DNA from 3 places in the Pseudomonas silensiensis genome. Region 1 is predicted to be linked to each of the others. Evidence: predicted binding sites of a transcription regulator. Region 1 holds the regulator's gene; each other region holds the start of a gene.
The links. The regulator FliA, encoded in region 1, starts transcription of late flagellar genes. The targets are predictions, from matches to a motif close to CTAAAGTTTNNNNNNNNNNNGCCGNTAA.
Positions count from the first base shown of each region.

Region 1 (2,264 bases):
TTGGCAGCAGCCTCGGTCAGCTTGACCACATAACCCAGACGCTCGGTGGCGTCCGTGATCTGCGAGACTTCCTCGGCTTGCGGCATGTGCGGGTCAATCTGGAAATTGACGATCGCGCTATGCAGCTCGCGAGTGAGCTTGCCCACTTCCTGATACAGGCCACGATCACGGGTCTGATTGAGCTCATGGATCAGTTGCACAGCGTCGCCGAACCTGCCTTTTTCAAGGCTGTCGACCAGTTCGACCGCGTGTTTTTTCAGAGTCGATTCGAAATCGCTCTGTGAAGACTCGTTATGCTCCATAGCTCCCCCGTGGCGCAGTGGCTTCGCACATCAACCGATGCGTTCGAAAATCTTCTCGATTTTTTCTTTTAACGCCTGGGCCGTGAAGGGCTTGACCACATAGCCGTTAACTCCGGCCTGGGCTGCCTCGATGATCTGCTCGCGCTTGGCTTCAGCGGTCACCATCAGCACCGGCAGGTGCTTGAGCTTTTCATCGGCACGCACGTGACGCAGCAGGTCGATACCGGTCATGCCAGGCATGTTCCAGTCTGTTACCAGAAAGTCGATGCTGCCGCTGTTGAGAACCGGAATGGCAGTAGTGCCATCGTCGGCCTCGACCGTGTTGGTGAACCCAAGGTCACGCAACAGGTTTTTAATGATCCGCCGCATCGTTGAGAAGTCATCAACGATGAGGATTTTCATGTTCTTGTCCAATTCGACCTCCAAGCAGTCTTAAACGCGCCCAGCACCTGGACGCGCCATTTCAATCAATCCGGCAATGCACTCGATGACTGTCTGGAGCACAACAAATCGCGACCGGTGCAGCTAATCCCACACCGGTCCCGCTCGCAGTGTCCCCACACTGCCTTCAGCGCGCTCGCCACTCCCCCAAACGCCCCCGCAAGCGGGCCGCGCACTGGCTGTGTAACTGGCTGACCCGAGATTCGCTGACCCCCAGGACCTCACCGATTTCCTTGAGATTCAACTCTTCGTCGTAGTACAGCGCCAACACCAGTCGCTCACGCTCCGGCAAATTGGCAATCGCGTCCGCCAGCGCCGCCTGGAAGCGTTCATCTTCCAGATCGCGTGACGGCTCGAGATGAGCACTGGCGCCATCCTCGTGCAGCCCTTCGTGTTCGCCGTCCTGCAACAGATCGTCGAAACTGAATAGCCGGCTGCCCAGGGTGTCGTTCAAAATCCCGTAATAATCGTCGAGACTCAATTGGAGTTCGGCCGCAACCTCGTGATCTTTAGCGTCACGACCGGTTTTAGCTTCAATCGAGCGAATTGCGTCGCTGACCATCCGGGTATTGCGGTGGACCGAACGTGGCGCCCAGTCCCCCTTGCGTACTTCATCGAGCATCGCGCCACGGATTCGAATGCCCGCGTACGTCTCGAAACTCGCGCCTTTGCTGGCGTCGTATTTGGTCGATACTTCAAGCAGGCCGATCATCCCGGCCTGGATCAGATCTTCAACCTGAACACTGGCGGGCAAACGCGCCAGCAAGTGGTAGGCAATGCGTTTAACCAGTGGCGCGTAACGCTCGATCAGCTCGTACTGCGCGTCACGTGCCGACTTCTTGTAGAGGTCGTAGCCACTGGCTGTCATAGCACCGGTCCTGCCGTTTGTTGCACGAGGCGCTCGACGAAAAACTCCAGGTGCCCACGCGGGTTGGCAGGTAGCGGCCAGGTATCGACCTTCTGTGCAATCGCCTTGAACGCCAGTGAGCACTTGGACCGAGGGAAGGCTTCGTAGACGGCGCGCTGTTTCTGCACAGCCTTGCGCACACTTTCGTCGTAAGGCACCGCGCCGACGTATTGTAAGGCGACGTCAAGGAAGCGATCCGTGACCTTGGTCAACTTGGCGAACAGGTTGCGCCCTTCCTGCGGGCTCTGGGCCATGTTGGCCAGGACGCGGAAGCGGTTCATGCCGTAATCGCGGTTCAGCAGTTTGATCAGTGCGTAGGCATCGGTGATCGAGGTCGGCTCGTCGCAGACCACCAGCAAGACTTCTTGCGCTGCACGAACGAAACTGACTACCGAGTCACCAATGCCCGCAGCGGTGTCGATCACCAGCACGTCGAGGTTGTCACCGATATCGCTGAACGCCTGGATCAGGCCGGCGTGTTGGGCCGGGCTTAAATGAACCATGCTCTGTGTGCCGGACGCGGCCGGGACGATTCGAATACCGCCAGGGCCCTGCAACAGTACGTCGCGCAGCTCACAGCGGCCTTCGATCACGTCGGCCAAAGTACGTTTGGG
Region 1 covers NZ_JBNDJH010000014.1:5,283-7,546, reverse strand. The annotation lists gene QF010_RS19895 (protein phosphatase CheZ) at 1-302, opposite strand, end outside; gene QF010_RS19890 (chemotaxis response regulator CheY) at 333-704, opposite strand; gene fliA (RNA polymerase sigma factor FliA) at 871-1,611, opposite strand; gene fleN (flagellar synthesis regulator FleN) at 1,608-2,264, opposite strand, start outside.

Region 2 (2,264 bases), on a different contig from region 1:
CCGGCCTGTTCGATGGTCAACTGCGAAGCACGGCTGCTGTCGCTGATCACTTTGACCGCCGCTTCGGAGTGACTTTGCAGGCGTTCGATCATCGACTGGATCTCGGCCGTGGACTTCTGGGTACGCTGGGCCAGCAGTCGCACTTCGTCGGCCACCACCGCAAAACCCCGACCTTGCTCGCCGGCCCGGGCGGCTTCGATGGCCGCGTTGAGGGCCAGCAGGTTGGTTTGCTCGGCGATGGAGCGGATCACTTCGAGGACGCTGCCGATCTGCGTGCTTTCGGCGGCCAGGGTACGAATCACTTCCACCGCCTGGTCGATGGTCGACGACAGCTTGTCGATCTGTTGCAGGCTGCCATCGATGTTGACCTGGCCTTGCTGCGCCTGAGACTCGGCATCGCGCATTTCGCTGGCGGCGTGCTCGGCGTTTTTCGCGACGTCGTGTACGCCATACGTCACTTCATTGATTGCCGTGGCCACCAGTTCCATTTGCTGGGACTGTTGCTGACTGCGTTGCTGGGCCTGCGCGGCGTCGTTGCCCAGTTCGCTGGAAGACTGGCCCAGGGCACTGGCGGACACTTGCAGTTCCCTGATCACCAGTCGCAGCTTGGCGGTGAAGGCGTTGAAGTGGCGTGCCAGTTGCGTGACTTCATCCTGGCCATGGGTATCGAGGCTGCGGGTCAGATCGCTCTCGCCACTGGCGATGTTGGCCATGGCGTTCACGGTTTCCTGCAGTGGACGCACGATGCTGCGGGCAATCAGGATCACCAGCAGCGCCATGATCAGGGCGATCACCAGCCCTATGAACGAGGCCTTCCAGACCTGGCCATAGAACTCGGCCTGCATGTCATCGATATACACGCCCGAACCGATCACCCAACCCCAAGGCTCGAACAGTTTGACGTAGGAGGTTTTTTCTACAGGCGCGCTGGCGCCCGGTTTTGGCCAGCGATAGTCGATGGTGCCGGCACCCTTGGACTTGGCGACGGCGACCATTTCGTTAAACAGGGCAAAACCGTCCGGGTCGCGAATCGCCGAGAGGTTCTGGCCATCGAGCTTCGGGTTGGCCGGGTGCATGATCATCACCGGCGTCAGGTCATTGATCCAGAAGTAGTCGTTCTGGTCATAACGCAAACCACGAACGGCGCTCAATGCCTGCTTCTGCGCAGCGTCGCGGGTGAGGGTGCCGGCAGTTTCGAGGTCGTGGTAATAGGTCAGAATGCCACTGGCGGTTTGCACCACATGCTGGGTTTTCTGAGCCTTGGCGTGGTACAGGTCATCGTGAATCTGCTTGAGCATCAAGACGCCCAACGTCAATAGCATCAGGACGGCCACGATCAAGATGAGCCACAAACGTCGGCTGATCGACATACTGCGCAAGCTGTTCATAACGCTGTCACTCCGGTTTCTTTTTCTTGTAATAAATGATCGCCAGCATCCAACCACACTTTGCCGATCGGTCATATCCGACCCAAGTCCAATAACGCGGCAGCGCTAATCGGGCTTGTCTGATAGGATTTCGGCCCCGCGCGGAAAAACCTGAGTCCAAGTTGATTTTTCACGGAATTTTGATGGTTCCGTCTGGATCCTGTGCGCGCGGGACTTCAGCTAGGCTGATCGCAGTAAACGTTCTGAACAAATATTAACGGGGCATGCCGTGGCGCATGGCTTCTTGGGGGATTGATGGATCTTTGGACTGCCTTTTCGGCATTGATACTTGGGGTTGTAGAAGGGCTGACGGAGTTTTTGCCGATTTCCAGTACCGGCCACCAGATCATCGTGGCTGACCTGCTCGACTTCGGCGGCGAACGGGCCATGGCCTTCAACATCATTATTCAGTTGGGGGCGATTCTGGCGGTGGTGTGGGAGTTTCGCCGCAAGATTTTCGATGTGGTTATCGGTTTGCCGACGCAGCCGAGCGCTCGACGCTTTACCGCGAACCTGCTGATCGCCTTCCTGCCGGCCGTGGTATTGGGGGTGATTTTTTCCGATTTGATCCACCAATACCTGTTCAACCCGATCACCGTCGCGACGGCGTTGGTTGTGGGCGGGATCATCATGTTGTGGGCCGAAAAGCGTCAGCATGAAGTGCATGCCGAAACGGTTGATGACATCACCTGGAAAGACGCCCTGAAAGTCGGCTTCGCCCAGTGCCTGGCAATGATTCCCGGAACTTCGCGTTCCGGCTCGACCATCATTGGTGGCTTGTTGTTCGGGCTGTCGCGCAAGACCGCTACTGAGTTCTCGTTCTTCCTGGCGATGCCG
Region 2 covers NZ_JBNDJH010000004.1:289,439-291,702, forward strand. The annotation lists gene QF010_RS07955 (methyl-accepting chemotaxis protein) at 1-1,388, opposite strand, end outside; gene QF010_RS07960 (undecaprenyl-diphosphate phosphatase) at 1,683-2,264, shown strand, end outside.
Region 2: a site for FliA is predicted at 1,516-1,543, ahead of QF010_RS07955 (methyl-accepting chemotaxis protein). Genes of this name have one in related genera too.

Region 3 (2,264 bases), on a different contig from region 1:
CGATCCAGCGCTGGATCGAGAACCCGCTGGCGCAGCTGATTCTGTCTGGTCGTTTCATGCCGGGCGATACCGCCAAGGGTGTCGTGGAGAACGACGAAATCGTCTTCGTCTGATCCACGGCGGCAGCAAAATTGAAGAGGCCTCGCATTGTGAGGCCTTTTTTTCGCCAGGCTGTTGAACTTAAAGGAAAAGGCTTGTAAAGTGCGCCCCGCAGTAAGTCGCCCTGAAGGGTTCCAGCTCCCCAAGCAGGAATCTGAAATAAGTTGCAAATCATTAACTTGAAAGCAATTTAGGGGGTTGACAGAGGTGCTTAAGATTGTAGAATAGCGCGCCTCAGACACACGAACGCAGCGATGCGAACGGGTCGAAGAGGTGAAGCAAGCTTCACAGTTGTAAATTGAAATATGTTGTTCCGTGATAGCTCAGTCGGTAGAGCAAATGACTGTTAATCATTGGGTCCCAGGTTCGAGTCCTGGTCACGGAGCCAATTTCAAGCCGGGGTATAGCGCAGTCCGGTAGCGCGCCTGCTTTGGGAGCAGGATGTCAGGAGTTCGAATCCCCTTACCCCGACCATTTTTGGGTCGTTAGCTCAGTTGGTAGAGCAGTTGGCTTTTAACCAATTGGTCGTAGGTTCGAATCCCACACGACCCACCATTTTTGAAACCAGTTCACGCTGGGATCAGATCTTAAGATCAGACGCCAAAAGCTCTGTTCGCAGAAGGCGCCTTTAAAAGGTGCCTTTTTTTTACCGGGGTATAGCGCAGTCCGGTAGCGCGCCTGCTTTGGGAGCAGGATGTCAGGAGTTCGAATCCCCTTACCCCGACCATATTAAAAATCCTCGTATCGAAAGATACGGGGATTTTTTTTGTCTTCGATTTTTTATCTTCGAGAAACAACACTTCAGTCATCGTACAACTTGCCGATAACGAGGCGACGGGGTACTGCCGAAACAACGCCCCTTATCCAGGCCACTACAAGAAAAAGGCGTTCGTTATGGTGCTTCGTCAGTTAAATATCGCTCCTCGGGCAGCCTTGGGGTTTGCCCTGATTGCCGTATTGGTCGCTTTGCTCGGGATTTTTGCCCTGGGGCAGATGTCGAGCATTCGTGACAGTGAGGTGGCGGTGGAGAAACAATGGCTGCCGAGCATTCGCGGCGGTGACGAGATCCGCGAAATCATGCTGCGCATCCGCACTATTTCCCTGCGCATGGCACTGGATCAGGATCCGAAGAACATATCTGTCTACCGTGGCCAGATGGACACCCGCGACAAAGAGTTGAGCCAGAAGATTGCGGCTTATGATCAGTTGGTCAACACCGCCGAAGGCAAGGCCTTGTATGACCAGTTCAAAACCACCTTCGCGGCTTATCGCTCCGGTATTGCTCAATCGTTCTCCCTGGCCGAACAGGGTCGCCGTGACGAACTGACCAAACTGCTGCTGATCGATATGAAAACCGTGGTCGATGGTTCGGGCAAACAGCTCACTGACCTGGCGGATCTGTTCGCCAAACAAGTCGCCGCGGAGAGCCAGAAATCTGCAGCGCATTACGAAACATCGCGGATGATCGTCAGCCTGTTTATCGCATTGGCGGCATTGGCCACCGTCGGCCTGGCCATGCTGCTGACCCGCAGCATCGTCAAACCGTTGAACGAAGCGCTGAATGCCGCAGAAAACGTGGCACGAGGCGACCTGACGCGCCCCATCGAAACCCATGGCAACGATGAAGTGAGTCGCTTGCTCAAGGCGTTGGCGACCATGCAGCGCAACCTGCGTGAAACCTTGCAAGGTATCAGCGGCTCGGCCGCGCAATTGGCGACAGCGGCTGACGAGTTGAATGCGGTCACCCTCGACAGCACGCAGAACCTGCAACAGCAGAACAACGAGATCGAACAAGCGGCCACCGCTGTCACTGAAATGACCACCGCGGTGGAGGAGGTCGCGCGCAACGCGGTGTCGACCTCCGACGCCACGCGCCAATCCAGTGAGTCCGCACACGCCGGCCAGGAGCGGGTCAGCGAAACAGTCACGGCCATCGGCGCCCTGGCCAGCGATGTGCAGATCACGGGCGGATTGGTGCAGTCCCTGGCTAACCAGTCTCAGGAGATCGGCAAGGTGCTGGATGTGATTCGTGCGATTGCCGAGCAAACCAACTTGCTGGCCCTCAATGCTGCCATTGAAGCGGCGCGCGCCGGGGAAAGCGGTCGCGGTTTCGCGGTGGTTGCCGACGAAGTTCGCGCCTTGGCTTATCGCACGCAGCAATCGAC
Region 3 covers NZ_JBNDJH010000027.1:58,279-60,542, reverse strand. The annotation lists gene clpB (ATP-dependent chaperone ClpB) at 1-113, shown strand, start outside; tRNA gene QF010_RS28640 (tRNA-Asn) at 412-487, shown strand; tRNA gene QF010_RS28635 (tRNA-Pro) at 497-573, shown strand; tRNA gene QF010_RS28630 (tRNA-Lys) at 579-654, shown strand; tRNA gene QF010_RS28625 (tRNA-Pro) at 750-826, shown strand; gene QF010_RS28620 (methyl-accepting chemotaxis protein) at 994-2,264, shown strand, end outside.
Region 3: a site for FliA is predicted at 899-926, ahead of QF010_RS28620 (methyl-accepting chemotaxis protein). Genes of this name have one in related genera too.